DNA from 3 places in the Allobosea rubneri genome. Region 1 is predicted to be linked to each of the others. Evidence: predicted binding sites of a transcription regulator. Region 1 holds the regulator's gene; each other region holds the start of a gene.

What was found. The regulator PhoB, encoded in region 1, activates phosphate uptake and scavenging genes when phosphate is short. The targets are predictions, from matches to a motif close to TGTCATNNANCTGTCAT.
Region 2: a site for PhoB is predicted at 6,009-6,025, ahead of RKE40_RS03855 (DUF47 domain-containing protein). Genes of this name have one in related genera too.
Region 3: a site for PhoB is predicted at 5,564-5,580, ahead of olsB (l-ornithine N(alpha)-acyltransferase). Genes of this name have one in related genera too.

The regions. Positions count from the first base shown of each region.
Region 1 covers NZ_JAWDID010000068.1:10,804-20,958, reverse strand. The annotation lists gene RKE40_RS26305 (aspartate aminotransferase family protein) at 1-334, opposite strand, end outside; gene RKE40_RS26300 (GcrA family cell cycle regulator) at 875-1,423, shown strand; gene RKE40_RS26295 (NUDIX hydrolase) at 1,495-1,926, shown strand; gene RKE40_RS26290 (YnfA family protein) at 1,923-2,243, shown strand; gene phoB (phosphate regulon transcriptional regulator PhoB) at 2,248-2,946, opposite strand; gene phoU (phosphate signaling complex protein PhoU) at 2,976-3,698, opposite strand; gene pstB (phosphate ABC transporter ATP-binding protein PstB) at 3,740-4,546, opposite strand; gene pstA (phosphate ABC transporter permease PstA) at 4,571-5,476, opposite strand; gene pstC (phosphate ABC transporter permease subunit PstC) at 5,490-6,458, opposite strand; gene pstS (phosphate ABC transporter substrate-binding protein PstS) at 6,536-7,561, opposite strand; gene RKE40_RS26255 (ATP-binding protein) at 7,670-8,719, opposite strand; gene RKE40_RS26250 (lysylphosphatidylglycerol synthase domain-containing protein) at 8,863-9,810, opposite strand; gene RKE40_RS26245 (ABC-F family ATP-binding cassette domain-containing protein) at 10,048-10,155, opposite strand, start outside.
Region 2 covers NZ_JAWDID010000003.1:208,381-218,535, forward strand. The annotation lists gene RKE40_RS03830 (VOC family protein) at 1-24, opposite strand, end outside; gene RKE40_RS03835 (TRAP transporter large permease) at 55-1,932, opposite strand; gene RKE40_RS03840 (TRAP transporter substrate-binding protein) at 2,017-3,033, opposite strand; gene RKE40_RS03845 (LacI family DNA-binding transcriptional regulator) at 3,147-4,235, shown strand; gene RKE40_RS03850 (inorganic phosphate transporter) at 4,258-5,271, opposite strand; gene RKE40_RS03855 (DUF47 domain-containing protein) at 5,284-5,928, opposite strand; gene RKE40_RS03860 (hypothetical protein) at 6,218-6,508, shown strand; gene RKE40_RS03865 (ABC transporter substrate-binding protein) at 6,614-7,987, shown strand; gene RKE40_RS03870 (ATP-binding protein) at 7,984-9,927, shown strand; gene RKE40_RS03875 (sigma-54-dependent transcriptional regulator) at 9,924-10,155, shown strand, end outside.
Region 3 covers NZ_JAWDID010000001.1:105,259-115,413, reverse strand. The annotation lists gene RKE40_RS00545 (TRAP transporter permease) at 1-1,665, shown strand, start outside; partial or broken gene RKE40_RS00540 (YifB family Mg chelatase-like AAA ATPase) at 1,750-3,290, shown strand; gene RKE40_RS00535 (ATP-binding protein) at 3,412-5,484, shown strand; gene olsB (l-ornithine N(alpha)-acyltransferase) at 5,650-6,606, shown strand; gene RKE40_RS00525 (SDR family oxidoreductase) at 6,614-7,480, opposite strand; gene queG (tRNA epoxyqueuosine(34) reductase QueG) at 7,477-8,715, opposite strand; gene RKE40_RS00515 (glutathione S-transferase family protein) at 8,613-9,305, opposite strand; gene RKE40_RS00510 (undecaprenyl-diphosphate phosphatase) at 9,549-10,155, shown strand, end outside.

The sequences.
Region 1 (10,155 bases):
TCGCGCACTCGTTCGCCTCGGCGCCCGAATTGGTGAAGAAGACGCGTTCGGCGAAGGTCGCCTCGCAGAGCCGGCGGGCGAGCTTCTCGCCATCCGGCATGCTGTACAGGTTGGAGGTGTGCCAGATGCGCTGGGCCTGCTCGGTCAGCGCCTTGACCAGATGCGGATGGGCGTGGCCGAGCGCATTGACGGCGATGCCGGCGCCGAAATCGAGATAGCGCTGGCCGTCGGCAGTGATCGCCCAGGCGCCTTCGCCGCGCTCGAAGGCGACAGGTGCGCGCGCATAGGTCGGCAGCAGAACAGAGGAATTGGCGGAAACGGAAGCGGAGCTCATGGAGCGAGGTCCTCGCGACGGAACTTAACGGAAAGCGCTGGGCGCCGGGGTGTGAAGCGGTAGTTCGGGGCCCGGCGGCAATCTGCCAGCACGATGCGACCCCGCGGCGACGTTATCGTCGCAGGCCTTTCCCGTTTTCTCGTCGCGCCGTCAGCCGCATCGCTCGAAAGTCCGGATCGCTCAAAACATAAGCGCCGCCCCAAGGGCGGCCGCATTGAGAAGACTATGCAAAAGCGGTCCGGCACTGTCAATTCCGGCCGGGCGCCGCAGCGTTGCCAAATAGACTCACCCGGCTGCGGGATCGAAGGTTTGTCTGGGGAAAAGCCGATTTCCGATTCGACGACTCTTGTGGGCGAGTCAAGCCATCTTGTATGGTCCCCTTTGTCAGATACGACATCTCGTGCGGCGTCTCCAGTATCGTCAGTTCCGAGCGTAGCGGTTTCCGTTCTCCGACGGACGCTGCCGATATCGGATTCCGCCATGATCTTTCCCTATGCCTCGCCCGCTATCGGCAAGGCATGACGAAGACAGGTGAAATCGATGAGCGAAGCTGGAGCCTGGACCGACGAACGCGTCGAACTGCTCAAGAAGCTCTGGAATGACGGGCTGAGCGCCAGCCAGATCGCCGGCGAACTCGGCAACGTCACCCGCAATGCTGTCATCGGCAAGGTCCACCGTCTCGGCCTTTCGGGCCGCGCCAAGAATCCCGGCTCGGCCGCGCCGCGCCCGCGCAAGCCCGCCACCCGTCCGCCGGCGCATCCGATGGCCAGCCCGGCTGCGGGCGGTGGCGGCATGACCCGCGGCAACACCGCGCTCGCCCCGCAATTCGTCCCGGAGATCGAGGCGGAGCCGGAAGCCGAGCACGTCCCGGCGCCCGCCGAGGAGGTGGTGATCCCGTTCTCCGAGCGCGTCACCATCATGGACCTGCGCGAGTATATGTGCCGCTGGCCGATGGGCGACCCGACCTCGCCTGAGTTCCGCTTCTGCGGCGGCCGCTCGCTGACCGGCATGCCCTATTGCGGCTATCACGCCCGCATCGCCTACCAGCCGGCAACGGATCGGCGCCGCGACCGCAAGGTGCGCGCCTGATCCGGCAGGAACCGATCGAGCCATCAAAGCCGGCCTTCGGGCCGGCTTTTCTATTGGTGGGAGAGACGCCGATGCGCACCGACGAAACCGCGGGCCCTGTCGAATATGCCTGCGCCCTGCCGATCCGGGGCGGACGCGTACTGCTCGGGCTGAGGGCATCGCATCGCCGGAACCGGCCATCCTGCTGGGACACGATCGGCGGGCATGTCGAGCCCGGCGAAACGGCCGATCAGGCCCTGATCCGCGAATTGCAGGAGGAGATCGGCATCACGCCGACCACATTCGCGCACTTCACCACGATCGAGACGACGGAGAGCGACGGCGTCTCGCCGGCCCTGTGGCATCTGTTCAGCGTCACAGGCTGGGATGGCGGCGATCCGGCTATCGCCAATGACGAGCATAGCGAGATCCGCTGGTTCGCCTTCGCCGATGCCCGCGCTCTGTCGCCGCTGGCCTCTGAAGCCTACCGCCCGGTCTTTGCCCGGCTGGCCGAAGCGCCATGACCGGTTTCGCGATCTATCTCGGCGCCGCCTTGGCCGAAATCGCCGGCTGCTTCTCGTTCTGGGCCTGGCTCAAGCTCGGCAAATCGGCCTGGTGGCTGTTGCCGGGGCTCCTCGCCCTGGCGCTCTTCGCCTGGCTCCTGACGCTGATCGACAGCGCCGCCGCCGGGCGCGCCTTTGCCGCCTATGGCGGGATCTACATCGTCGCGTCACTGGGTTGGATGTGGCTGGTCGAGAAGGTCCCGCCGGATCGCTTCGATCTGGCTGGGGCGGTGCTGTGTCTCGCGGGCGCGGCGGTGATTGTCGCCGCGCCGCGCTGAAGCCTCAGCCGCGGGCGAAGGTCTCGTCGAAGGCGTAGCCGGCACCGCGCACGGTGCGCAGCGGGTCCTTGGCGTCGTCGGGGGTGATCGCCTTGCGCAGGCGCCCGACATGCACGTCGACGGTGCGCTCGTCGATATAGACGTCGCGCCCCCAGACGGCGTCGAGCAGCTGGGCCCGCGAATAGACCCGGCCCGGGGCCTGCATCAGGAATTCGAGCAGGCGGAACTCGGTCGGGCCGAGATGCAGCTCGGCGCCGCCGCGGCGCACCCGCCGCGTCGTCCGATCGAGCTCGAGATCGCCGGCGGTCAGCATGCCGACGACATGGCCGGGCTTGACCCGGCGCAGCAGCGCCTGGATGCGGGCGATCAGCTCCGGCAGCGAGAACGGCTTGACGACATAATCGTCGGCGCCGGTGGCGAGGCCGCGCACCCGCTCGGTCTCCTCGCCGCGCGCCGTCAGCATGATGATCGGCACGCGCTCGGTGTCGCGGCGGGCGCGCAGGCGCCGGCAGAGCTCGATGCCGGAAAGGCCGGGCAACATCCAGTCGAGCAGGACGAGATCGGGCGTATGATCGCGCAGATGCAGCTCGGCGTCGTCGCCGCGCGCGACGCTGTCGACCTCGAAGCCCTCGGCTTCGAGATTATAGCGGAGCAGCAGGGTCAGCGGCTCTTCGTCCTCAACGATCAGGATGCGTGCAGGCATGTCCGGCCTCCGCTCAGGCGCCCGTCCGCTCAGCCATTGGCTGCGGGCAGGTCGACCAGGATGTTGGTGGTGTCGAGCTTGGGACGGCTCTCCTCCACCGACTGGCCGGTGATCAGGTAATGGATCGTCTCGGCGATGTTGGTGGTGTGGTCGCCGATGCGCTCGACGTTCTTGGCGCAGAACAGGAGATGCGTGCAGAAGGTGATGTTGCGCGGATCTTCCATCATATAGGTCAGGAGCTCGCGGAAGAGCGAGGTGTAGAGCGCGTCGATCTCGTCGTCGCGGCGCCAGACCTCCATCGCCTTCTGCTCGTTGCTGGCGGCATAGGCGTCGAGCACGTCCTTGAGCTGAGCCTGCACCAGGCGGCTCATATGCTCGAGCCCGACCACGGCGCGGTGCGGCGGCGAGAACTGGCCGGAGATCGCGACGGCGCGCTTGGCGATGTTCTTGGCGAGATCGCCGACGCGCTCGATGTCGGCGGCGATGCGGATCGCCGAGATCAGCTCGCGCAGATCGTTGGCGAGCGGCTGACGGCGGGCGATGGTCAGCACCGCCTTTTCCTCGACATCGCGCTGGAGGTTGTCGAGCCGCTGGTCGGCCGTGATCACCTTCTGCGCCAGCGCGGTGTCGCGGCGCACCAGCGCCACGGTGGAATCGCCGAGCATGCGCTCGGACATGCCGCCCATCTCGGCCAGGCTGCGGCGCAGCCCTTCGAGGTCGGCATCATAGGAACGGACGATATGATCGGACATCGGGGCGGATCCTGTGGCGGGAGCGAGCGGACTTGCGGGCGTCAGCCAAAGCGGCCGGTGACGTAGTCCTGCGTCTGCTTCTTGTTGGGGTTCATGAAGATGGTGTTGGTCGCGTCGAACTCGACGACCTCGCCGAGATACATGAAGGCGGTGTACTGCGAGACGCGCGCCGCCTGCTGCATGTTGTGGGTGACGATGACGATGGTGAAGTCGCTCTTCAGCTGCTCCAGCAGATCCTCGATCTTACCGGTCGAGATCGGATCGAGCGCCGAGGTCGGTTCGTCGAACAGGATGACCTCGGGCTTCTGGGCGATGGTGCGGGCGATGCAGAGGCGCTGCTGCTGGCCGCCGGAGAGGCCCATGCCGGAGCTCTTCAGCTTGTCCTTGACCTCGTCCCAGAGAGCGGAGCGGCGCAGCGCACCCTCGACGCGGTCGTCGAGCTCCGACTTCGGCGGCTTCTCGTAGAGGCGGATGCCGAAGGCGACATTGTCGTAGATCGACATCGGGAAGGGCGTCGGCTTCTGGAAGACCATGCCGATGCGCGAGCGCAGCTCGTTGACGTCGACATCGTTGGAGATGACGTTGCGGCCGTCGAGCAGCACCTCGCCGGTGGCGCGCTGCTCCGGATAGAGCGAGTAGATCCGGTTGAAGATGCGCAGCAGGGTCGACTTGCCGCAGCCGGAGGGGCCGATCAGCGCGGTGACGTGGCGGTCACGGAAGCTGAGATTGACGTTCTTCAGCGCCTTGTGCTCGCCATAGTAGAAATCGAGGTTCTTCACCGCGATCCGGATCGGCGCCTGGGCGTCGAGGACCTGCGGGCTGAGTTCCAGGGTCGAGAGCATCGACATGTTCCTTCCGATCGGACGTGGTGCTCACTTGCCGCCGCGCACGATGCGCCGGGCGATAAGCGAGAGCAAAAGGATCGAGACGGTGATGATCAGCGAACCGGCCCAGGCGAGCTGCTGCCAGTTCTCGTAAGGAGCCGAGGCGAACTGATAGATCGTCACGGGCAGGTTGGAGACGCCGCCGACCAGCGTCGGCGAGAACCAGAAATTGTTGTTCAGCGCGGTGAAGAGCAGCGGCGCGGTCTCGCCGGCAATGCGGGCCAGCGCCAGCAGGATGCCGGTGACCATGCCGGACTTCGCGGCCCGCCAGGTGATCGCGGTGATGACCACCGAGGGCGGGGCGCCGAGGGCCGAGCCGGCTTCGCGCAGCGGCGCCGGGACGAGGCGGAGCATGTCCTCGGTGGTGCGCACGATGACCGGGATCGCGATGATGCCGAGCGCGACGCCGCCCGCCCAGCCGGAATAGCCGCGGAAGGGCTCGACCAGGATGACGTAGACGAACAGGCCGATCAGGATCGAGGGCGCCGAGAGCAGGATGTCGTTGATGAAGCGGATCAGGTTGGCGAGCTTCGAGCCGCGGCCGTATTCGGCGAGATAGGTGCCGGCGAGCACGCCGATCGGCGTCGCCAGCGCGATGCCGAGGAAGGTCAGCACGGCCGAGCCGACAATGGCGTTGGCGAGGCCGCCGCCCTCGGAGCCGGGACCGGGCGTGATCTGCGTGAAGGTGCCGGCCGAGAGGCCGCCAATGCCCTTCACCACCAGCATGCCGAGGATCCAGAACAGCACGGTGATGGCGACGAGGGTGAACGCCGTGGCGATGATCTTCATCAGCCGGTCGGCATTGCGGCGCGCCGGGCGCACGCGGCCCCACGGGACTTCGGGGGTCATCACCATCGCAGGCGCGGCGGAGGCGGAAGGAGGCGTCGAGTTCATGGCTTGCGCTTCCTCAGAACGACTTGACGCGCGCGACCAGGATGCGCGCGATGACGAGGACGACGAAGGTGACGAAGAACAGGATGCAGCCGAGCGCGATCAGCGCGTGGAGCTGAAGGCCGAGCGCCTCGTTGAACTCGTTGGCGATGCGCGAGGCGATGGTCGAGCCGGGGTCCATCACCGAGGCCGAGAGCCGGTTGGCGTTGCCGACGACGAAGGTCACCGCCATGGTCTCGCCAAGCGCGCGGCCGAGGCCGAGCATGATCGCGCCGATGATCGAGACGCCGGCCTGCGGCACCAGCACGTGGCGGACGACCTCCCAGGTCGTCGCGCCGATGCCGTAGGCGCTCTCGCGCAGCACCGAGGGGATCTGCTCGAGCATGTCGCGGGTGATCGAGGCGATGAACGGGATGATCATGAACGCCAGGATGATGCCGGCGGTCAGGATGCCGAGGCCCGAGGGCGAGCGCGAGTACAGGATGGTGCCGACGATCGGCATGCCCTCGACGATGTTCGAGAGCGGGATCTGCACATAGGCCGCAAAGAGCGGCACGAAGACGAAGAGCCCCCACATGCCGTAGATGATCGAGGGCACGGCGGCGAGCAGCTCGATCGCGGTCGAGACCGGCCGCTTGAACCAGGGCGGAGCGAGCTGGGTCAGGAAGACGGCGATGCCGAGCGAGAGCGGCACGCCGACGACGAGGGCGATCAGCGCGGTCGACAAGGTGCCGACGATCGCCGGGAAGGCGCCGTACTGATCGTTCTGGGTGTCCCAGACGCTCGAGGTCAGGAAGCTGAAGCCGAATTCGCGGAAGGCCGGCCAGCCGCCGGCCACCATGGCGCCGATGATCCCGGCGAGCAGGACCAGCACGAACAGCGCCGCCAGGAAGCTGGCATTGCGGAAGACGAGGTCGAAGGTGCCTTTCGGGGTCCTGCGGATGGCGGGCAATCCCGATGCCATCTGGTCAGTCACGGCAGCCATCGAAGAAACTCCGGTCGGTTTCAGGCGGGTCGAAGGGGCCGGAACCGGCCCCTTCCTTTAGCGTGGTCGCAGGGCGATCAGAAGATCGGCTTGCCGGCCGGGTCGGTGACGCCCTTCCAGGCGTTGCGGACCTGGTCCTTGACGTTCGCCGGCAGCGGCACGTAGTCGAGGTCGAGCGCCAGCTGGTCGCCGCTCTTGTAGGCCCAGTCGACGAACTTCAGCGCCGCCTGGGTCTCTTCCGGCTTCTCCGGCTTGGCATGGATCAGCAGGAAGGTGGCGGAGGTGATCGGCCAGGCCTGCGCGCCCTTCTGGTTGTTCAGCGAGATGCCGAAGCCGGGAGCCTCGTTCCAGTTGGCATTGGCGGCGGCAGCCTGGAAGGACTTGTCGTCCGGAGCCGGGAAGTTGCCCTCGGCGTTCTGGACGAGCGCATGGGCGAGCTTGTTCTGCTTGGCGTAGGCGTACTCGACATAGCCGATCGAGTTGGCGACCTGCTTGACCGAGGCGGAGACGCCCTCATTGCCCTTGCCGCCGATGCCGACCGGCCACTGCACGGCGGTGTTGGTGCCGATCTTCGACTTCCACTCCGGCGAGACACGCGAGAGATAATCGGTCCAGACGAAGGTCGTGCCCGAGCCGTCGGAGCGGTAGACCGGGCTGATATTGGCCTCGGGCAGGGTCAGGCCGGGGTTCAGCGCGGCGATCTTGGGATCGTTCCACTTCTTGATCGTGCCGAGATAGATCTCGGCGATCAGCGGGCCGGTCAGCTTCAGCTTGCCGGCCTCGATGCCGGGGACGTTGATCGCGGGAACGACGCCGCCCATCACGGTCGGGAACTGGATCAGGCCGTCCTTGGTCAGGTCCTCGCCCTTGAGCGGGGCATCGGTGGCGCCGAAGGCGACCGTCTTGGCCTTGATCTGGCGGATGCCGCCACCCGAGCCGATCGACTGGTAGTTGAGACCGATATTGGTCTCCTTCTTATAGGCCTCGGCCCATTTGGCGTAGATCGGGAAGGGGAAGGTCGCGCCGGCGCCGGTGATATCGGCAGCCTGGGCGGCGCCGGAGATCCCGACAGCCGCGGCCGCGAGAATGAGAAGTTTGCGCATGAGATGTCCTCTCTGGGTCGCAAGGTGTCGCGGCGCGCAAAAACACCGTCGATATGACAGCCAGATGACAGATCGTCATCAAGCCGCAGCGGCAGCCGTCACATTTCGTTAACGGCCTACCTCGGCCAGCAGCGGCAGTATCGCGCGGAAGGTCGCGCCCTCGCCGACGACGCTCTCGATCGTCAGCCGGCCACGATGGCGCAGCACGATGTGCTTGACGATGGCGAGGCCGAGCCCGGTGCCGCCGGCCTCCCGGCTGGCAGCGTTGTCGACGCGGTAGAAGCGCTCGGTCAGGCGCGGCAGATGCTCGGCCGCGATGCCCGGGCCATCGTCGCGAACGCTGAACGAAGCCTCCGCGCCGCCCTCGATCCTGATCGCGACCTCGCCGCCGGGCTTGCCGTACTTGATCGCGTTCTCGACGAGGTTCTCCATCAGCCGCAGCAATTCGTCGCGGTCTCCCGCCACCACGACCGGCCGCGGTGCCAGATCGAGCCTCAGGGTGACGTCGCGCTCGCGCGCCATCAGCACCAGCGCGTCGAGGATCGTGCGGGCGATCTCGCCGAGATCGACCGGGGTCTGTGGCGCCAGATGCGCCTTGAGCTCGATGCGCGAGAGCGAGAGCAGGTCGTCGACCAGCCGCGCCATGCGCAGGGCCTGCTGGCGCATGATCTGCAGGAAGCGCTCGCGCGCCTTCTCGTCGTTGCGGGCCGGGCCCTGCAGCGTCTCGATGAAGCCGAGCACCGAGGCGAGCGGGGTGCGCAATTCATGGCTGGCATTGGCGACGAAGTCGACGCGCATGCGCTCGGTCAGGCGCTGCTCGCTGAGATCCTCGAAGGTCAGCAGGACGGCGCGGCGCTCGCCCTGGCCGGCCAGCGCGGCGATGTGGATGCGGAAGGTGCGCTCGATCGGCACCCGCTCGATCAGCTCAATGGCGCGGCGGCCACCCTGACGCGAAACCTGATCGATCGCGTCGATCATGTCGGGGTCGCGCATCACCAGCGCGAGCTGCTTGCCCTTCTCCAGCCCGGCGATCAACGAGCGGGCGGCCGGGCTCAGCGCCTGGATGGTGCCCTGCTGGTCGAGCAGGATCACGGCGACGCCGATCGCCTCGATCAGCGCGGCAGTGACAGGGGCTCTGGGATCGACGAGATCGTGCATGCTGCTCGGCCTTCCGCGGCGCCGTTGCGGACGCCGCCCTCATAGGCAGGTCTCGCAACGGCGCGCAATTCTCTTCCCGGCGACGGGGCGCGGCCGGAACCGTCGGGCCAAGCACGGCTGTATGACAGTACTGCCAGCGCCGGCTAGATTTCATGGCGCCTGATGCGCCGTCCCATCTCGTTCAGCGCCAGCAGCACCAGCGCCAGGATGAAGGGCAGGATGTAGTAGATGATCCGGAACAGCAGCAATGCGCCGAGCACCTGCTCGAAGGGCAGGCGACTGAGCGCGATCAGCATCGTCGCCTCGAAGACGCCGAGCCCGCCCGGCGCATGGCTGGCGATGCCGATCAGGCAGGCGAAGATATAGGCGGCGAGGAAGCTCTCATAGGAGAGGTTGTGCCCGCCCGGCAGCAGCACGAAGAGCACCGCCGCAGCGGCGGAGACTTCACAGGCGCCGAGCAGCATCTGGCCGAGCGTCACCCCGAGTCCCGGCAGAGGCAGGTTCCAGCCGCGCACCCGCAAGGTCCGCTCGCCCGTGGCGACCCAGAAGAGATAGCCGAGGATGCCGAGAGCGGTGACGGCGCCGACCGCCTGGATCAGCAGCGGCGAGGTGCGGGCCAGCTGCGCGACCGATTCAGTCGCGTAGAACAGGCTGACGCAGAAGATCATGCCGAGCCCGAGCCAGAAGGTCAGGCCGGCGATCACCGTCAGGCTCGCGACCTCCGAGGCGCGCACGCCCCTGGCGGCATAGACCCAGTAGCGCACCGTGCCGCCGGTGACGATCGGGAAGCCGAGCGTGAAGGAGACCGAATAGCTGGTGAAGGAACCGAGCGCGGTGGTGCGATAGGGGATCGACAGGCCGAGGCGCTTCAGCGCCAGCGCGTCATAGCCGGTGAGCAGGAGATAGCTCAGCGCGGTGAAGGCGAGCGCCAGCGAGAGCTGCCGGAGGCTGGCATTGGCGAAGGCCTTGGCGAGCTCGCCGGGCTCGATCTCGCGGACGATGAAATAGAGCACGACCAGCGAGGCCAGGAAGATGATCGCGCTGGCGAGCGGGCCGAGCCACCACCAGCGGCTGCGCTTGCGCAGCGGCATTCCTGGCTCGTGCGGGCCGAAAGACATGCGGGCTCTTGTCGTGTTGATGCCCGGATCTCGGCGGGCAAGGCGGATTGCAGGCAGGCGGCGGGACCGCCCGGACCCGAGAGATAGCGCCTCGGTTGCGAACCACAAGCGCGCGGCACGCGGCGAATGCGCGCCATGAGGCTGGCGCAGGCGCACCGGGCCGCCATTTGCGACAGTCCGGCGACGGCTGCGCAGCCCGCCGGGCGAGACCTACCCGGCCGCCGCCCGGGCGAAGAAGGCCTCCGGCCCCTCGACCTCGACCAGGCGCCGGTTCTCGATCTGCCAGAAGCGGTTGCCGACCGTCCGGACGAAGCTGCG
Region 2 (10,155 bases), on a different contig from region 1:
GATCTGGCCGAAGAAGCGGCTCATGATTTTGGTCTTTCGCTTTCGAGAGGGGAATCAGAGGAAGCCGATGGAGATCCACGGCACGGCGGCGACGATGACGAGGCCGACCAGGAGGGCGAGCACATAGCCCCAGATGTATTTCAACCCCTCGTCGGGATTGATCTTCGAGATCGCGCAGGCGCCGTAATAGCCGACGCCGAAGGGCGGCGCGAAAAGCCCGATGCCCATCGCGAAGATCACGACCATGGCATAGTGCACCTCGTGCACGCCGATCTGCTTGGCGATCGGGAAGAGCAGCGGGCCGAACAGCACGATCGCCGGGATACCCTCGAGCACGCTGCCGAGGATGACGAAGGCGACGATCGAGATGGCGAGGAAGCCCCAGGTGCCGCCGGGCACCGCCGCCATGACCTTGGCGAGGTCCTGCGAGAAGCCCGATTGCGTCAGCCCCCAGGCCATCGCCGTGGCGCAGCCGATGATAAAGATGATCGCGCCGGTGAGCGAGGCGGTGTCGGCCAGCATGCCTTTCAGCCGGCGCCAATCGAACTGGCGGTAGATCAGGATGCCGGCCAGCACGGCATAGGCGATGCCGATGGTCGAGACCTCGGTCGCGGTAGCGACGCCCTCGACCACTGCAGCGCGGATCACGAAGGGCAGCGCGATGGCCGGCGCCGCGATCAGGCAGAGTCGGCCGATCTCGCGCTTCGAATATTTGGTGACGTGGCTGAGGTCCTCAGCCCTATTGCGCCGCCAGACAACGAAGCAGAGCGCGATGCCGAGCACGACAGCCGGCAGCATGCCGCCCGTGAATAGAGCCGCGATCGAGACGCCGGTGACCGAGCCGATGGTGATCAGCACGATCGAGGGCGGGATCGTCTCGGTCTGCGCGCCCGTCGCCGAGAGCAGCGCGACGAGGTCGCCCGGCTTGGCGCCGCGCTTCTGCATCTCCGGGAACAGCACCGGCGCGATCGCAGCCATGTCAGCGATCTTCGAGCCGGAGATGCCCGAAACCAGATACATCGCGCCGACCAGCACATAGGAGAGCCCGCCCCGGACATGGCCGAGCAACGAGGCCAGGAACTGGATCATGGCGCGGGCCATGCCGGTCATCTCGATCAGCGCGCCGAGGAAGATGAAGAGCGGCACGGCGAGCAGGATCAGATGGCTCATGCCCTCGTCGAGCCGACCCACCATGACGATCATCGGTGTCGAGGTCGTCAGCGAGAGATAGCCGAAGGTGGCGAGCGCGAAGGAGAACGCGATCGGCACGCCGGCGAAGACGTTCGCCGCGACGATGCCGACGAAGAAGATCAGAAGGTTGAGCTTACCGAGCGGCTTGAGCACCGGGCCGAGCAGCCACAGCAAGGCGACCAGCGCCACGGTTATCCCGGCCGCCAGCACGACTGTCTTCCAGGAGCCGAAGCGCAGCAGCCGGCAGAAGGCGGCGAACAGCATCAGGACGATGCCGATCGGCAGCGCCGCGGCGCGCCAGCTATTGGCGATCTCCAGCGCCGGCGTAACGATGAAGCGCTCCTCCTCGGCATAGTCCAGCGCATCCGGCAGGATCATCACCAGGAAGGCGATCGCGGCAGTGATCGCGAGCGCTTCCAGCAGGATGCGCGCCTGCGGCCCGACGCGGGAGACGAGGCCGGTCATCCGCATATGCTCGCCGCGCCGGAGCGCGACGACCGCGCCGAGCATGGAAAGCCAGAGGAACAGGATCGACGCCAGTTCGTCCGACCAGACCAGCGGGGCGTGGAAGGCGTAGCGGGCGGTGACGCCAGCGCCGAGGATGACGATCTCGGCAAGGACGAGCACGGCCGCGATCGCCTCGACCAGCGAGCCGATCGCATGGTCGAGCCGGCCGACGAAGCGTCCGAGGCCCGTCGCAGGCATGGCCTGCGTCGGCATCAAGGCGATGTGCCCGGCCATGGCGATTTCCTTCTTACCTATTCGTGGTCATCCCAGGGATCACGGGGAGGCCCGGGATGACCTTGATCCGATGGGTCGGCTCGCTCAAGCGAGCTTGCCGACCGCGCCTTCGAGCAGACCCCAGGCCTCGGCGCCGAAGCGCTCCTGCCATTCCTTGTAGAACCCGCCTTCGCGCAGCTTGGCCCTGAAGCTGTCCGGATTGGTCTTGTTGAAGGAAAGCCCCTTCGACTGCAGATCGGCCTGCACGGTTTCGTTCAGGCTCTTGATGTCGCCGCGCTGCGCGACACCGGCATCGTTGATGGCTGAGGCGACGATCTTCTGGATGTCGGGCGGCAGGCCGCGCCAGGCGCGGCCATTGGCGATGAACCAGAACCCGTCCCAGATATGGTTCGAAATCGCGCAGTGCTTCTGCACCTCGAACAGCTTGGCGACCTGGATGATCGGCAGCGGATTCTCCTGCGCGTCGACCACCCTGGTCTGCAGCGCCGAGTAGACCTCAGAGAACTGCAGGCTGGCGGGGGCGGCGCCGAGCGCCTTGAACATCGAGATCGAGAGCGGCGAAACCGGCACGCGAATCTTCAGCGAAGCCATGTCGGCGGCCTGCTCGATCGGCTTGCCCGAGGTCGTCATCTGGCGAAAGCCGTTGTCCCACATCTTCTCGAAGGCATAGAGGTTCACCTTCTCGATCGCGGCGCGGACATGGGCGCCGACCGGCCCGTCCATCGCCTTCCAGACCTGGTCGTAATCGGCGAAGGCGAAGCCGACCGCATTGATCGCCGCGACCGGGACCAGCGTCGCGATCACCAGCGCCGACGGCGTGAAGAAGGTGATGCCGCCATTGCGGACCTGGCTCAGCATGTCGGTGTCGCCGCCGAGCTGGTTGTTCGGGAAGATCTTGATCTCGACCCGGCCGTTGGTCTCCTTGGCGACACGCTCCGCCGCCTGCTGGGCGCGAATGTTGAGCGGGTGGCTGAGCGGCAGGTTGTTACCGTATTTCAGCTCGATCTCGGCGGCCCGCGCGATCATCGGCATGCCGATCAGCGAAGCTGCGGGAACGGCGGCAAGGCTTTGCAACGCAGCGCGGCGGGTCAGTCCAGTCATGATGTCCTCCCAGTTTCGCTTGATGCGATTTGATTGCTCTTGAGCGTCTTGCACTCAGGATAGAAATCACGTCTGATGGTCATCAAGCTCATTCTGTGATGGTTTTTGATTGAATGAACATCGCGACCTCAAAGCTCGCGGAAGCCCAGGACACCGGTCCGGATGCTGCACCGCGGCGCCGCCAGATGGCCCGTGTCGAGGATGTCGCGAAACTCGCCGGTGTCTCGACCGCGACTGTCGACCGGGTGCTGAACCAGCGGCCCGGCGTCCGTGCGGTGACGGTACAGCGCGTGCTCAAGGCGGCCGGCGAGCTCGGCTACGTCATGGAGGGCGCCCTCCCCGCCAGCGCGCTGCGGCCGCTTAAACTCGCCTTCCTGCTGCCGGCCGGCAGCAATCGCTTCCTGACCCTGCTCGGCCGACAGATCGCCGGCGCGCAGGACCAGCTCGCCTCGTTCAACATGCGCGCCAGGGTCGAATACATCGAGAGCTTCAAGCCCGAGCTCCTCGCCCAGCATCTGCGCCAGTCGGCGCGCGACGTCGACGGCATCGCCTTCATGGCGCTCGAGCACCCTTCCGTGCGCGAGGCGGTCGACGGCCTCGCCGAGCGCGGCGTGCCGACCGTGACGCTGATCTCCGACATCGCCAACAGCCGCCGCGTCGCCTATGTCGGGCTCGACAACCGCTCGGCCGGGCGAACTGCCGGTTACCTTGTCGCCCGCTTCATCGGCCGCCGCCCGGCCAAGGTCGCGATGATCGCCGGCAGCCTGAGCTATCGCGCCCATGAGGAGCGCGAGATGGGTTTCCTGCACCTGTTCCAGGAGCTTTATCCAGCGATCGAGGTCGTCGGCCTACGCGAGGGCCATGACGACGAGGGCCAGAACTACCGGCAGACCAAGACCCTGCTGGCGCAGCATCCGGACCTCGCCGGCATCTACAATATCGGCGGCGCCGCCGAGGGCATCAGCCGGGCTCTGAAGGAGGCCGGGCGCCAGCATGAGGTCGTCTTCGTCGGCCATGGCCTGACGCCCGACACCCGGGCGCTGCTGATCGACGGCACCATGGACGCGGTGATCACCCAGCACCCACAGGCGACGCTGATGACCTGCGTCTCGATCTTCGCCAATCTGCGCGCCGGGCGTCCTGCGACCGAGGGCACGAGCCGGCCGAGCACCGAGATCGTGCTGCGCGAGAACCTGCCCTGAGGCTCGCGGTGCCTCGCCGCCCTCAGCGCCCGGTCAGGAAGTAGCCAGACAGGAAATAGGCCGCGGCCGAGATCGCGCCCGCCGCCGGCATCGTCACGATCCATGCGAAGACGATGCCGCGCGCCACGCCCCAGCGCACCGCCGCCATCCGGCGAGCGGCGCCGACGCCGATGATCGCGCCGGTGATGGTGTGCGTCGTCGAGACGGGGATGCCGAGATAGGTTGCCATGAACAGGGTGATCGCCCCACCGGTCTCGGCGCAGAAGCCCTGCTGCGGCGTCAGCCTGGTGATCTTCGAGCCCATGGTGTGGACGATGCGCCAGCCGCCGCAGAGCGTGCCGAGCGCCATCGCCGCCTGGCAGGAGATCACCACCCAGAACGGCACCGAGAAGGTGTCGCCCATCATTCCGTGCGAGAACAGCAGCACGGCGATGATGCCCATCGTCTTCTGCGCGTCATTGGCGCCATGGCCGAGCGAGTACAGCGAGGCGGAGACGAATTGCAGGGCCCGGAAGGTGCTGTCGGCCTTGATCGGCGCGACTTTGAGGAAGCTCCAGGAGACGATCAGCACGAGCAGCAGCGCCAGCGCGAAGCCGATCGCCGGCGACATGAAGATCGCGACGAAGGTCTTGCCGAGCCCCCACCAGACGATCGAGGAGAAGCCCGCCTTGGCGAGCCCCGCCCCGACGAGACCGCCGATCAGCGCATGCGAGGAGCTCGACGGAATGCCGGCGATCCAGGTCAGCACGTTCCAGGCGATCGCGCCGGTCAGCGCCCCGAAGATCACCCGGTCGTCGACGATCGCCGCCTGGATGATGCCCGAGCCGACGGTCTGGGCGACGTGCAGCCCGAAGAACATGAAGGCGATGAAGTTGAAGAAGGCGGCCCAGAACACCGCCCATTGCGGCGCCAGCACCCGCGTCGAGACGATGGTGGCGATCGAATTCGCTGCGTCGTGCAGGCCGTTCAGGAAGTCGAACAGTAGCGCGACGGCGATCAGGAAGATCAGGGCGGTGGCGACGCTCGAAAGGTCCACGGCGCGTGCCGCCTAGAGATGTTCGAGGACGATGCGGCTGACCCGCTTGGCGACGTCCTCGAGCCGGTCGACCACCTTTTCGAGATGGTCGTAGATCTCGGCACCGACGATGAAGCCCATGGCGTCGCCGCCCCGATGCGCCCGGAACAGCGCCTTCAGGCCGTCGCCATGGATTTCGTCGGAATGCTCCTCGATCGCGCCGATCTCCTTGGCGAGGGCTCCGATCGCGATCGCATGCTTCTTGATGTCCCGCAGCATCGGCAGCAGGACGGCGACACGCTCCGAAGCTTGCACGATCACCGCGCCGAGCTCGGCCATGCCGGGCTCGAAAGCCTCGACCTCGTAGAGCGCGATCGCCTTGGCGGTCTTCTTCATCTGGTCGATGGCATCGTCCATCGAGCCGATCAGCTCTTCGATGTCGCCGCGGTCGAACGGGGTGATGAAGCTGCGCCCCGTCTCCAGCATGACCTCGCCGGCGACCTCGTCGGCCAGATCCTCCTGCTTGAAGATCTCGGCACAGCCGGCCTCTACCGGCATCCGCCCGGAGAGCAGCGCATCCAGCGCCTTCGCCCCGGCCACCAGCGGGACCGCATGCGCCTCGAACAGATCGAAGAACTTGGGTTCTTTCGGAAGCAGCTTCTGGAACCAGCCGAGCACCGCGCACCTCGTCGTGATCGCATGGCCAGCCTCGCTGCCCTCGTCGCAGCGAAAAACAAGCCGAATTGCCGGCAGCTTGTGTGACAGTTTCATGACTGCCGCAACTGCATGCTGCGCTGTCTCACCGGTTCTTTCGCCTTGCCGCCCTGTGCGGAGCGAATGGGCTACCTCGCCGGAGCAAGGCCCGCCCGGGCCAAAGCACCCTCCCTTGCGTCATCTTGAATTGGCAAGCGTTGCGCGGAGGCGCATAGCTGTCGCGGCTGGCGGGGCCTTGAAGGGAGGACTGGCCATGCACGCGATCGTCAGAACCTATTCCGGCAAGGGCGCCAAGGAGCTTTTCGACCTGCTCGAGAAGCGCAAGGCCGACGTCGAGAAGCTGATGCGGACGGTGACGGGCTTCTCGAACTACGCGCTGATCCGCACCGCCGATGGCGGGGTCTCCGTCACGGTCTGCAAGGACAAGGCCGGCACCGATGAGAGCCTCAAGAAGGCGAAGGAGTGGATCAAGGAGCACGCCGCCAATACCGGCGTCGGCGCTCCCACCGTCCTGGAAGGCGCGGTCCTCCTGCATGTGAAGTGAGGCGGCGCCAGACGACCGAGGGGCCGCCGCCGGCGGCCCTTCCTCTCGCAGAGCGGTCGCGTTGCCGATCTATGCGGGCCGATTTCCCGGCTATATGACGGTTCGATGAGCCGCCGCGCCCTTTCTCTCTGGCTTGCCCTTTCCGTCTTCGGCTGGCTCGCCGCCGGGCCGGCGGAGGCGCGCCGCGTCCAGGTCATCACCTCGTTCCCACCGTCCTTCTTCGAGCCGTTCCGCACCGCCTTCCGCGCCCGCCATCCCGACATCGCTGTCGAGATCGTCCAGCGCAAGACGACCGCAGCGCTCGCCGACATCCACGCCCAGAAGCGGCCGGAGACCGATCTGTTCTGGGCCTCGGCGCCCGATGCCTTCGAGCTTCTGAAGCAGGCCGGGCTGCTGGCGCAGCTGCAGCCGCGCGCGACCGGCGCGCCCGAGACCATCGCCGGCTACCCGGTCAACGACCCCGCCGGCCGCTATCTCGGTTTCGCCATTTCCGGCTACGGACTGGTCTACAATCCCGGCTATCTCGCCGCCCGCAATCTGCCGGTACCGCGCAACTGGTCGGATCTAGCCGCCCCCGCCTATGCCGGCCATATCGGCCTGACCTCGCCGGCCCGGTCCGGCACCACCCATCTGATGGTCGAGGCATTGCTGCAATCGCTCGGCTGGGAGCGCGGCTGGGCACTCTGGTCGGCGATCGGCGGCAATCTCGCAACGCTCACCGCGCGCAGCTTCGGCGTCACCGCCGGCGTCGCGCGCGGCCGCTTCGGCATCGGCATTTCCATCGATTTCCTGACGGATTCCGGCGCCGCCGAAGGTGAGGCCAACCGCTTCGTACTGCCCGAGGAAACCCTGTTCGCGCCGGCCAGCATCGCACGCCTCGCAACCTCGCCCAATCCCAAGGAGGCCGAGCTCTTCGTCGACTTCGTGCTGTCGCCGGAAGGCCAGAGGCTGCTGCGCGAACCCAAGATCGGCCGCCTCGCCGTCTCCCCGGCCGCCTATGGGCCGGACGAGACGCCGCCGCATCTCTCGGACACTGCAGGCCTGTTCAGCAAGACCCGCTTCGATGCCGGCCTGTCGGCCAGCCGCTACGAGCTGGTCAACATCATCTTCGACGAGTGGATCACCTTCCGCCGCGCCGAGCATGCAAGGCTCTGGCGCAGCCTCCAGGCGATGGAGGCTGCCCTGCTCAGCCATCCCGATGAGCAGACCGCCCGGCTCCTGACGCAGGCCCGCGCCGCGCTGACCCGCCCGCCCGTCACCGCCGCCGAGCTGGAGCAGCCGGAGCGCTTCCGCAATCTCGTGCGCGTCCCGCGCGGCATCGCCGCACCCGAAGCGCAGGCCCGGATCGAGGCACAGATCCGCGGCGCCATCGCCAGCCATGCCGCGGAGGCTGCCGATGCTCTGCGCCGGGCGACCGAGCGGCTTGCCGCCGTCGGCTGGACCGGCGGCGAAGACGGGCTCGCCGGAGGGCGGCCGTGAGACGCTTCTGGTCCGGCAGGCGTTTCGGCATTGGCGGCCGCCTGATCGCCGCTTTCCTCGGGGTCGGGCTGTTCGCCGTCGGCGCCGGCATCGTCGGCGTCATCTCCTATGAGCGGCTGAGCAAGGAACTCGCCGCCATCGCCCGCGACCACCTGCCGGGCCTCGCCTCCGCGGCCCGGCTCTCCGAAGCCAGCGCGCGCGTGATCTCGGCCGTGCCGGAGCTCGCCAATGCCGAGCGACGCGACGTCTATGAGCGCAGCCGGCGCGCGGTCGGCGAGCGCCTGGACGAGCTCGACCGCGTCCTCTCCGAGCGCAAGCTGGGCGGCTTCGACGTGCCGGCCTTGTCGGCGGTGGCGGCCGCGATCCGCGGCAATCTCGCGGCGATCGACGCCGTCTCCGAGCGCCGTTTTCCGCTCGGCGAGCGCAACCGGGCCATCGGCGAGGAGTTGCGCTGGCTCCAGGCCGATTTGCTCGACGAGATCGAGCCACTGACCGACGACGCCCGCTTCAACATCGAGACCGCGCTCGGGCAGGCGGGCAGCGAAGCCCCCGCAGCGGGCCGTCCCAACGCCATCCGCGAGGAGACGCGCAAGAGCGAAGCCCTGATGACGCTGAACGCCCAGGCGAACCTGATCGTCGGGCTCTTCGGCCGCCTCGGCGCGGTACGAACCCGCGAAGACATGGAGCAGACCGGCCATGTCATCGGCGAAGCCGTCGACCAGCTCGAGGTCGAAGCCAAGGCCCTCGCCGGCTGGGCCGACACCATCACCGTCCGGCAGATCACCCAGCGCCTGATCGGCCTCGCCGACACGACGGCCGGCCTGCCGGGGATCAAGCGGGCCGAACTGGCCGCGCTGGCCGACGCGCAGCGGCTGATCTTCGAGAGCCGGCGCCTCGTCACCGAGCTCGGCGCGCTTGTCTCTCAGGAAGTCCAGCGCACCGAGGCCGTGGCGAAGGCCGCCGCCGAGCGCTCGGCCGAGGCGATCCTGCTTGGGCGCAATCTGCTGCTGGCGATCGCCGCCGCCTCGCTGCTCGGCGCACTGCTGATCGGCTGGTTCTATGTCCGCCGCCACCTCGTGGCGCGGCTGCGCGTCTTGACCGAGGCCGCAACCAGCATCGCCAGCGGCCAGTCCTCCGCCGTCCTGCCCAAGGCCGGCAATGACGAGCTCGGCGATCTCGCCCGTGCGCTCGCGGTCTTCCGCCAGACGCGCGACGACCTGATCCAGGCCGCCAAGCTCGCGGCCCTCGGGCAAATGGCGGCGGGGCTCAGCCATGAGCTCAACCAGCCGCTCGCCGCGATCCGCTCGCATGCCCATAACGGTGCGCTGCTGCTCGAACGCGACCGGCCGGACGATGCCCGCCAGGCCCTCGCCCGGATCCAGGCGCTGACGACCCGCGCCGCCGAGCTGATCGCGCATCTGCGGCGCTTCGCCCGCAAGCCCGGTGTCGTGCTCGCCCCGGTCGAGGTCGGCGAGGTCTTCGAAACCGCGCTCTCACTGTTCGAACCAAGGCTCGAGGCCGAAGGCGTGACGCTGAAGCGCGAACTGCCGTCGAGCCGGCTGTACGTCCACGCCGAGGAAATCCGGCTGGAGCAGGTGCTGGTCAACCTCGTCGCCAACGCGCTCGACGCCGTCGCCGGTCGCCCTGGCGCGACGCTGACGATCGGCGCGCAGCGGCGTGGCCGCAGCGTCGAGCTCTGGGTCGAGGATAGCGGCCCCGGCATCGACCGCCCGCATCTGGAGCGGATCTTCGACCCGTTCTTCACGACCAAGCCGGTCGGCTCCGGCCTCGGCCTCGGCCTCTCGCTTTCCTACAACATCATCAAGGATTTGGGCGGCACCCTCGCCGTGGCGGAAACAGGGCCGAAGGGCACGCGTTTCCTGATCACGCTCGAGGGCACGACCACCCATGTCATGGCCCCATTGGATACGAACGTATGAGCGCCCCGAAGGTCATCCTCGTCGATGACGACGCCGAGGTTCTCGAAGCCTGGCGTCTGACGCTGGAGCTCGATGGTTTCGAGGTCGTCGCCAAGCGCTCCGGCGATGCTGCACTCGCACTGCTCAACCGCGACAGCGCAGCCGTCCTCGTCAGCGATGTCCGCATGCCCGGCCGCGACGGCTTCGGGCTGCTGGCGGCGGTGACCGCGATCGACGCCGAGATTCCGG
Region 3 (10,155 bases), on a different contig from region 1:
TTCGGCAATTGGTTTCCTGGCATCTTCCTGCATCCGGGCGCGACCTGGTCGGTGCTGGTCAACCATCTCTACCTGACCAGCCAGGGCGTCTACGGCGTCGCGCTCGGCGTCGTCGCGACTTATGTCTTCCATTTCGTGTTGTTCGGCGTGCTCGCCACGCGCATCGGCCTCGGCCGGCTCTTCCTTGGTGTCGCCGCCGCAGTCGCCGGACGTTTTGCAGGCGGGCCGGCCAAGGTCTCGATCTTCGGCTCGGCCCTGTTCGGCATGATCTCGGGCTCGTCCGTCGCCAACACCGTCACCGTCGGCTCGCTCACCATTCCGATGATGATCCGGCTCGGCTATCAGCGCCATTTCGCGGCGGCCGTCGAATCAACCGCCGCGACCGGCGGCCAGATCACCCCGCCGATCATGGGCGCGGCCGCCTTCCTGATGGTCGAGTTCCTCAACCTGCCTTATGCGACCATCGTCATCGCCGCGATCATCCCCGCCTTCATGCACTTCTTCGGCGTGCTGATGCAGGTGCATTTCGAGGCCAAGCGCAACGGCATGCGCGGCATGACCGACGCCGAGGCGCCACGACTGCGCGAGGTCTTCGCGCGCGACTGGCCGACGATCGCGCCGCTCTTCGGCCTGATCGTCGTGCTCTTCACCGGCTACACACCCTATCTCGCCGCGTTCTGGGGCATCACCGGCTGCATGCTGGTCGGCCTCGCGCATTACCGGGCGGCCTCGGCCCTGGTCTTCGCTCTTGCGATCGGTCTTGCTGCCCCGACTGAGTTCCTGCGCGTGCCCGGCGTCAACGCCGTGCTGGTCCTGGCCGTCTTCGCGGCGATGGCCCATGGCGCCCTTCTGCGCTGGGACGAAGGCCGCAAGCGGGTCAACGATCTCGTCGACGCCTTCATCCTCGGGGCGAAATACGCCATCGGCGTCGGGGCGGCCGCAGCGACGGTCGGCATCATCGTCGGCGTGGTCACGCTCACCGGCGTCGGCTTCAAGATCTCCTGGATCGTCACCTCGCTCGCCGATCAATGGGCCAATGCCGTGCTCGGCTTCGTGCCGTTCCTGCCCTTCGATCTCAAGAGCGCGACGCTGTTCTTCACCCTCGTCCTGACCGGCATCGTCTGCATCCTGCTCGGCTGCGGCGTGCCGACCACCGCCAACTACATCATCATGGTGACGGTGGCGGCGCCGGCGCTCGGCATGCTCGGGGTCAACCCGCTCGTCGCGCATTTCTTCGTGTTCTACTACGGGGTGCTCGCCGATGTGACGCCGCCGGTCGCGATCGCCGCCTATGCCGGGGCGAGCATGGCCGGCGCCGACCCGTTCAAGACCGGCAACACCGCCTTCCGGCTGGCGCTCGGCAAGGTGCTGGTGCCGTTCGTCTTTGTCTTCTCGCCCTCGATGCTGATCATGGCCCCGGGTTTCACCTGGGTGGAGCTGATCGGCTCGACCGCCTCCTGCCTCGCCAGCATCACCTTCCTGTCCGCTGCCTTTGCCGGCTGGTTCCTGGCGCCGCTGGCGATGTGGGAGCGCTTCGTGATTGCACTTGCCGCCTTGCCTATGATCCTGGCGACGCCGTTCAGCGTCGCGGCCGGGCTGGTGATCGCCGCGCCGGTGCTTGCAAGGCAGGTGCTGGCGCGGCGCGCAGCCGTTGCACCAGCATAGTTCCTGATATGTTCTTGCAACCATAGCGCGCTTTCGCTAACGTCACGCCGCGGCAACGGAGCAATGCGGGCGGGGTGGCGCTGGATGGTGACGCGGGTCGCGACGGTGGCGTTCGAGGGCATCGAGGCACGCGCCGTCGACGTCCAGGTCCAGGTCACGCCTGGCGGCGTCGCCTTCATCCTCGTCGGCCTGCCCGACAAGGCGGTGGGCGAGAGCAAAGAGCGCGTTCGCGCCGCTTTGATCGCATCGGGGCTGGCGCTGCCGGCCAAGCGCATTACCGTCAACCTCGCCCCGGCCGACCTTCCAAAGGAGGGCAGCCATTATGACCTGCCGATCGCGCTCGGCGTCATGGCGGCGATCGGGGCGAGCCCGTGCCGCTCGGCGCCCGCCTGCTCTACAAGCTCGGCGAGCTCGCCCTCGATGGCTCGATCAGCCCCGTCGCCGGCGTGTTGCCGGCCGCAATCGCCGCCTATGCCCGCGGCCAGGGTCTGATCTGCCCGGCCGCCTCGGGCCCGGAAGCCGCCTGGGCGGCGCAGGATCTCGACATCCTTGCGCCCCGCTCGCTGATCCAGCTCGCCAATCATTTCAAGGGCACGCAGGTGATGGCGCGGCCGCAGCCCGCCGTCGCGCGCCAGGCCGGCGCGCTGCCCGATCTTGCCGACATCAAGGGCCAGGAGAGCGCCAAGCGCGTGCTCGAGATCGCCGCCGCCGGTGGCCACAACCTCCTGATGAACGGGCCGCCCGGTGCCGGCAAGTCGATGCTGGCGAGCCGGTTGCCTTCGATCCTGCCGCCGCTCGCCCCGCGCGAACTGCTCGAGCTCTCGATGGTGCTCTCCATCGCCGGCCATCTCGCCGACGGGGCCTTGACCGACCGGCGGCCTTTCCGCGCGCCGCATCATTCGGCTTCGATGGCCGCGCTGGTCGGCGGCGGCATCAAGGCGACGCCGGGCGAGGTCTCGCTCGCGCATCATGGCGTTCTCTTCCTCGACGAGTTGCCGGAGTTCCAGCCGCAGGCGCTCGACGCGCTGCGCCAGCCCATGGAGACCGGCGAGGTGCTGATCTCGCGGGCTAACCACCGCGCCGTCTATCCGGCGCGGTTCCAATTGGTCGCGGCGATGAACCCCTGCCGCTGTGGCAAGGCGACAGAGCCCGGCTTCGCCTGCCGCCGCCAGCCGAACGAGCGCTGCATGGCCCAGTACCAGGCCGGCATCTCCGGCCCGATGCTCGACCGCATCGACATCACCATCGACGTGCCGGCGGTCACGGCTTCGGACCTGATCCTGCCCGCCGCCGCCGAAGGCTCGGCCGAGGTCGCGGTGCGGGTGGCGCAGGCCCGGGCACGCCAAGTCGCACGCTTCGAACGGCTCGGGCTCGAAGGTGTCACCAGCAATGCCGGCTGCCCGTCTTCGGCGCTAGACGAGGTTGCGCGGCCCGATGCAGCCGGGCTCGCCCTGCTGCGCAGCGCGGCCGAGGCGATGCGGCTGACGGCGCGCGGCTACCACCGCGTGCTCAAGGTCGCCCGCACCCTCGCCGATCTCGACGGTGAGGAAAAGGTCGGGCGCATCCATCTCGCCGAGGCGCTGTCCTATCGCTCGCGGATCGATCAGGCGGCGCAGGCGGCCTGATCGCCCATCCATGCCAAAAGGTTAACGAAATCGTTCGAACCCGCCGCAATCCGGGGCTTTGGCGCGAACCTTTCTTCAACATGGCCCTGCTATATCGGTGTTCATGGAGTCCTGGCCTGCCTTGCCTGTTGTCGTCGCAGTCGCAACCTCGCTGCTCGCCGTGCTCAGCGGCGTCGCGGCTCTCTGGTTGCTGCGCGAGCGGGGGCGCGTCGTGCGCCAGGCCGCGGCGATCGCCGGCGATGTCGAGCGCCTGAACGACCGGCTCTGGGAACTGGCCGATAGCGAGGAGCGCTATCGCAGCCTGATCGAGGCGCAGGGCGATCTGATCGTCCGCCGCAGCGAGGGCCGGATCGTCTATGCCAATGCCGCCTATGCGGCGCTGCTCGGCCTCGACGAGAATGCGGCAGTCGGCAGCTTGCATCGGCCGCAGGTCCGCATCACCCGGCCAGCCCAGGCCTTGGCGGACGGCGTCCGCATCTTCGACGAGTGCATCGAGACCGAGGCCGGCGAGCGCTGGATTTCCTGGGTCGAGACCGTCGTTCCGGTCGCGGCGGGGCAGGCCGTGCTGCAGCGAGTAGGTCGCGACATCAGCGCCCGCATCGCCGGCGAGCGCGCGCTCGAGGAGGCGCGCAGCCGGGCGGAGGAGGCGAGTGCCGCCAAGTCGCGCTTCCTCGCCACGGTCAGCCACGAGTTCCGAACCCCGCTCAACGGCATTCTCGGCATGGCCGACCTGCTCGGCGACACCAGGCTCGAGCCGGAGCAGGCGACCTATGTCCGGGCGCTGCGCACTTCGGGCGAGGCGCTGCTCGGCCTGGTCGACGGCATCCTCGACTTCGCCAAGGTCGAAGCCGGAAAGCTCGAACTGGCGGACGATCCCTTCGATCTCGCTCTGCTGATCGAGGACGTGACCGAACTGATGGCGCCGCGCGCCCAGGCCAAGGGCATCGAGGTTTCGGCCCTGCTCGCCGCCGACCTGCCGCAGTTCATCCGCGGTGACGCCGAGCGCCTGCGCCAGATCCTGCTCAATCTCGTCGGCAATGCCGTGAAGTTCACCGAACACGGCGGAGTCGGCATCCGGGCGGAGCGCAATGGCGAGGCGATCCTCGTCGCGGTCGCCGATACCGGCCCCGGCATTCCCGCCGAGCGTCTCGAGAGCATTTTCGAGGAATTTGAACAGGTCGAATCCGCGGGCGTGCCGACGACGGGCGGTACAGGGCTCGGGCTCGCCATTGCGCGCCGGCTGGCAGCGGCGATGGGCGGCACGATTCAGGTTGAAAGCACGTTGGGGCAGGGCGCGACCTTCAGGCTGGGCCTGCCGCTTCGTGCGGTTGCAGAGGCAGCCCCTGCAACCGAAGGGCCGGACTGGCGCGGCAAGCGTCTGCTGGTCGCCTCCGGAGCCCCCTTCAGCGCCGGCCATCTCGCCGAGCTGGCCCGGCGTCACGGCGCCACCGTCATCCTCGCTGTTGATCGGCTGGCCGCGCTCGCCCGACTGAAAGAGGACGCCGCGCTGACGGCGGTACTGGTCGACCGGGCATTGCCCGGCGGTGATGTCGAGGGGCTGGCCGAGGCGGCAAGGCAAGCAGGCGTCGCCGAGATCGTCATCATGCTGTCGCCGGCGGAACGCCGCGGCTACGGCTCGCCCTTTACGGCAGGGTTCACCGGCTTCCTGGTCAAGCCGGTTCGCGCCCGCTCGCTGCAGGAGCGCCTCGGGGGGACACGGCGCCCGCCGGAGACCGCGGCCACGGCCAACCCTGTGGCGACGCCAGCGCTCGCGAACGGGCTACAGGTGCTGGTCGCGGAGGACAATGAGATCAACGCGCTGCTGGTGACGCGGACGCTGGAGCATTTTGGCTGTGTGCCGACCTGGGCGCGTGATGGCAGTGAGGCGATACGCCTGGCCGAGGCAGCTCTCGCCGGGCAGCGGCCGGCCTTCGATCTTGCCTTGCTCGATATCCGGATGCCGGTCCTCGACGGCATCGCCGTGGCTCGTCGCATCCGTGCGGCGGAACGTGCGCGGGGGGCCGCCCGCCTGCCGATCCTGGCGGTGACAGCGAACACCTCCGACGAGGACCGGCGCGCCGCACTCGCGGGCGGCATGGATGATTGTCTGGCTAAGCCGCTTTCGCGCGACGCCTTGCGCGCCTGGGTCGAGAAGCTTGCCAGCGCGGCAAAGACGTCCGCGCGCTCCGCCTGAGACTATCGACCGCGCCGGGCGATGTCGCAAAGGGGGGTCGCCATCGCGCCGGCGATCGGCTATCTCTTGGTCATATCTCTGTCGTAGTTCTGTCGCGATCCCGTTAGACGTTCGGCGCAGTGGTGTCATGCGCCTAGCCGAGGCCTCACAGGGATAAGACCGCAAATGGCGTTCGACGTTCTCCTAGGTCTCCGCCAGCCGGCAAAGCAGAAGCCGGGAGCCTTGCCGCAGCGCGGCCGCTTCTCGCCTTTCGGGCTGATGGCCGGCGCCAGGCAGCGCAGCGTCTTCTCCTATCCCGGCCCCGATGCGCTGTCGGGGACACTCGGCCGCTCGGGCTCGCTCGAGGTCCGTCTGGCGCGCGGCCCGCGCGAAATCTGGCGGGCGCAGCGCCTGCGTTACCGTGTCTTCTACCAGGAGATGTCGGCGAAGCCCGATGTCGTCTCGCGCATGTTCCGGCGCGATGCCGACCGGTTCGATGCCTCCTGCGACCATCTCCTGGTCATAGATCACGCCGCGCGGGGCCGCTTCGGCGGCATAAAGCCCAAGGTCGTCGGCACCTACCGGCTGATGCGCGAGCAGGCGGCCTGGCGGCTCGGCGGCTTCTACAGCCAGTCGGAATTCGACATCGAGCCGATGATCGCGCGCCATCCCCAGTTGCGCTTCCTTGAACTCGGCCGTTCCTGCGTGCTCAAGCCCTACCGCACCAAGAAGACGGTGGAGCTGCTCTGGCACGGCATCTGGGCCTATGTCCGCCACCACCGCATCGACGCCATGTTCGGCTGCGCCAGCTTCGACGGCGTCGACCCCGATACGCTGGCGCTGCCGCTCTCCTTCCTGCACCATCACGCCACCGCTCAGGGCGAATGGCGCGTCGTCGCCAAGCCGGAGCGTTATGTGGCGATGGACCGTCTGCCTGCCGGCATGGTCGACGCCAAGGCTGCGCTGAAGAGCCTGCCGCCGCTGGTGAAGGGCTATCTGCGCCTCGGCGCCCGCTTCGGCGCCGGCGCCGTGATCGACCGCCAGTTCGGCACGACCGACGTGCTGGTGATCGTGCCGGTGGCCTCGATCGACCAGCGCTATCTCGATTATCTCGACGGCGAGGCCGGGCGCTACGCCGCCTGAGGCGATTCTATTCGCCGTTCGCCGCGAGGTCGCGCAGCGCCTGGCGGTACTCCGGATAACGGAAGCCGTAGCCGAGTTCGCGTTTCACCAGCGCGTTCGAGACCCGCTTGTTCTCGCCATAGAAGCTTGCCGCCATTGGCGAGAGCTTGGCGGAGTCGAAGGGCGTTTCAGGCGGTGGCGCCAGCCCGGCGAGTTCGGCGGCGAAGCTGATCACGTCCTGCGGCGGCGCCGGCTCATCGTCGGTGACGTTGTAGATCGCCCCGGGCTGCGGCTTGCCCAGCGAGGCCAGCAGCACCCGGGCGATGTCGTCGACATGGATGCGGTTGAAGACCTGGCCGGGCTTGATCAGCCGGTTGGCAGTGCCGGCGCGCAATTTGGTGATGGCGTTGCGGCCGGGTCCATAGATGCCGGAGAGCCGGAAGATCTGCACCGGCTTGCCGCTGCGCTCACCGAGGGCGAGCCAGCCCTGCTCGATGTCGAGGCGCTGGCGCGAGCGCCGACTGGTCGGCCGCGCTTCGGCAGTCTCGTCGATCCAGGCGCCACCATGGTCGCCATAGACGCCGATCGTCGAGAGATAGCCGATCCAGCGCAGATTGGGGGCCGCCGCGAGCCTGTCGGCCAGCGTCCGCAGTACGGGATCGCCCTCCTCGTCGGGCTGGACCGAGACGAGCACGGCATCGGCTTCCGCCAGCGCGGCGGCCAGAGGCGAGGACACCGCGAAGCCGCCGAAGACGAGCGTGCGCAGCCCGTCGCGGCTGAGGCTCGCTGCCTTCTCGGCCGAGCGCACCGTGCCGGTGACCTCCCAGCCTTGCGCCAGCGCGGCGCGCGCGAAGAAGCCGGCAGAATAGCCGAGGCCGAGGATGACGAGCTTCATGCAGGTTCCAGCTTTCTGAGATCGGGATTTGCCCATTCGGCCCGGACATCGGCATCGGGCTCGCAGGCGAGCCTGCCCGGCGCGAGTGCCGCTGCCCGCTCCGGGGCGAGGCGCAGCAGCGCCCAGGCCGCCATCGCCCGCACCAGCGGCGAGGGGTCGTCGATGAGCGCCTCGGCACTCGCCGCCAAGGCCGGCTCGCCGCTGTTGCCGATCGCGATCAGCACGTTGCGGATGAAGCGGTCGCGGCCGGTCCGCTTCACCGGCGTGCCGGCAAAGAGCTTCCGGAAGGTGGCATCGTCCAGCATGGCGAGTTCGGCGAGCGGCAGAGCGTCGAGCTCATCCCTGAGCGCGAGGCGGGTTTCCTGCGCCGCCTGAGCGAACTTGTTCCAAGGGCAGACTACGAGGCAATCGTCGCAGCCGAAGATGCGGTTGCCGATACCCTCGCGGAACTCGGTGTCGATATGGCCCTGATGCTCGATCGTCAGATAGGCGATGCAACGTCGGGCATCGAGCTGGTAGGGGGCGGGGAAGGCGGCGGTCGGGCAGATGTCGAGGCAGCGCGTGCAGGAGCCGCAATGGTCGCGCTCGGGCGCGTCGGGCGGCAGTTCGGCGGTGGTGTAGATTGCTCCCAGGAAGAGCCAGGAGCCGTGCGTGCGCGAGACCAGCACGGTGTGCTTGCCCTGCCAGCCGAGCCCGGCGGCTTCCGCCAACGGCTTCTCCATCACCGGGGCGGTGTCGACGAAGACCTTGACGTCGACCTCGCCGCGCGCCGCGAGCACGCCGGCGACGCTCTTCAGCTTGCCCTTGATGACGTCGTGATAGTCGCGCCTTCGGGCATAGAGCGAGATCGCGCCGCGGTCGCGCTGTCCCAGCACTGCGAGCGGATCGCCTTCACCGGCATAGCTCATGCCGAGCATCACGACGGAGCGGGCCTCGGGCCAGAGCACGCCCGGCGCGGCGCGCTCGGCGGTGCGTTCGGTCATCCATGCCATGTCGCCATGGTTGCCGGCGTCGAGCCAGCCGGCGAGGCGCGCCGGCGCTTGCGGGATCGAATCGACGGAGGCGACGCGCACCGCCGAAAAGCCCTCGCTTTCCGCCCGGGCCAGCACGATGGCCTTAAGCTTCTCGCCGCTCAGAAGTCCAGGTCGTCGTAATGGGCTGCCGGCGCCATGCCCGGAATCCGGTCGCTGAGCAGCGGCCGGAAGCTCGGTCTGGACTTTATCATGGCGTACCATGCGCGGGCGGCCTCGTCCTCTTCCCAGGGCACGTCGCCGAGATAGTCGACGCAGGAGAGATGCGCCGCGGCGGCGAGATCGGCATAGCTCAGAACCGAGCCTGCGAGCCAGTTCCGCTTTGCCGTCAGCCAGGCGATATAGCGCAGATGATAGCGGACATTGCCGCGGGCGGCACGGATCGCGCTCATTTCCGGCGGTCCGCCGCCCTCGTCGCGGCTCATGAAGCGCTTCATCACCTTCTCCAGCACGAGCGGAGCGGTGATTTCCTCGTTGAACTTGATGTTGAACCAGTCGAGCAGCCGGCGCACCTCGATGCGCTCGCCCGGGCCCTCCGGCAGGAGGCGGCGCTCGCCGAGGGCTAGTCCGCGCGTCTCGTCGAGATATTCGGCGATCGGCCCGGCGCCGGGGATGACGAGCCCGCTATCCTCGCGCAGGACAGGCGTTGTGCCGGCCGGATTGAGCTCCAGGAACTCGCGACGGCGCTCCCATATCCGCTCCTCGACCATTGCGGCATCGAGGCCGAACTCGCCCAGCACCAGCCGGACGAAGCGCGAATGGGGACAGAGCGGATAATGATGAAGCGTGGCCATCGGTTGCTTGAAACGGAGAATTGGGCTGGAAATGCGACCTGAAGCGCGGTCGCGGGCCTTGCGGAGGCAAAATCCGTATAGGCTCGGCTGCGGTGGCTAACAACCCGGCTATCGGCTATGCGGCGGAATCGGCGCTTTTCCTTCGCCAATTGGTAACCAATTCGCAAAGAGCCTGCGCCATAGCTTTAACGCCCGCGGCGCCGCATGGTTGCGCCGCGCCTGCCGGCTGAGAAGGACCTTCCGATGAGTGACCTGTTGGTGGCCGCCATCCTCGGCGTCGTCGAGGGGCTGACCGAATTTCTGCCGGTCTCCTCGACCGGACACCTGCTCCTGCTCGGCCATTTCCTCGGCTTCGAATCCAAGGGCAAATCCTTCGAGATTTTGGTCCAACTCGGCGCGATCCTGGCGATCCTCTTGGTCTATTTCCGCCGTTTGCTCGACATCGCCCTGCGCCTGCGCACCGACCCGGCGGCGCGCCGCTTCGTGCTCGGCGTGCTCGTCGCCTTCCTGCCGGCGGCGGTGATCGGCGCGCTCGCCCATGGCTTCATCAAGGGCGTGCTGTTCAACCCCTTCCTGGTCTGCACAACCTTGATCGCCGGCGGGCTGGTCCTGCTCGTCGTCGACGAGCTGGAGCTCGAGGTGAAGCATCATGACGCCACCGCCTTTCCGCTGGCGATGTATTTCAAGATCGGCCTGATCCAGTGCCTCGCCATGATCCCGGGCGTCTCGCGCTCGGGCTCGACCATTGTCGGCGCGATGCTGCTCGGGGCGGACAAGCGCGCTGCCGCGGAATTCTCCTTCTTCCTGGCGATGCCGACCATGGCCGGCGCCTTCACCTACGATCTGATGA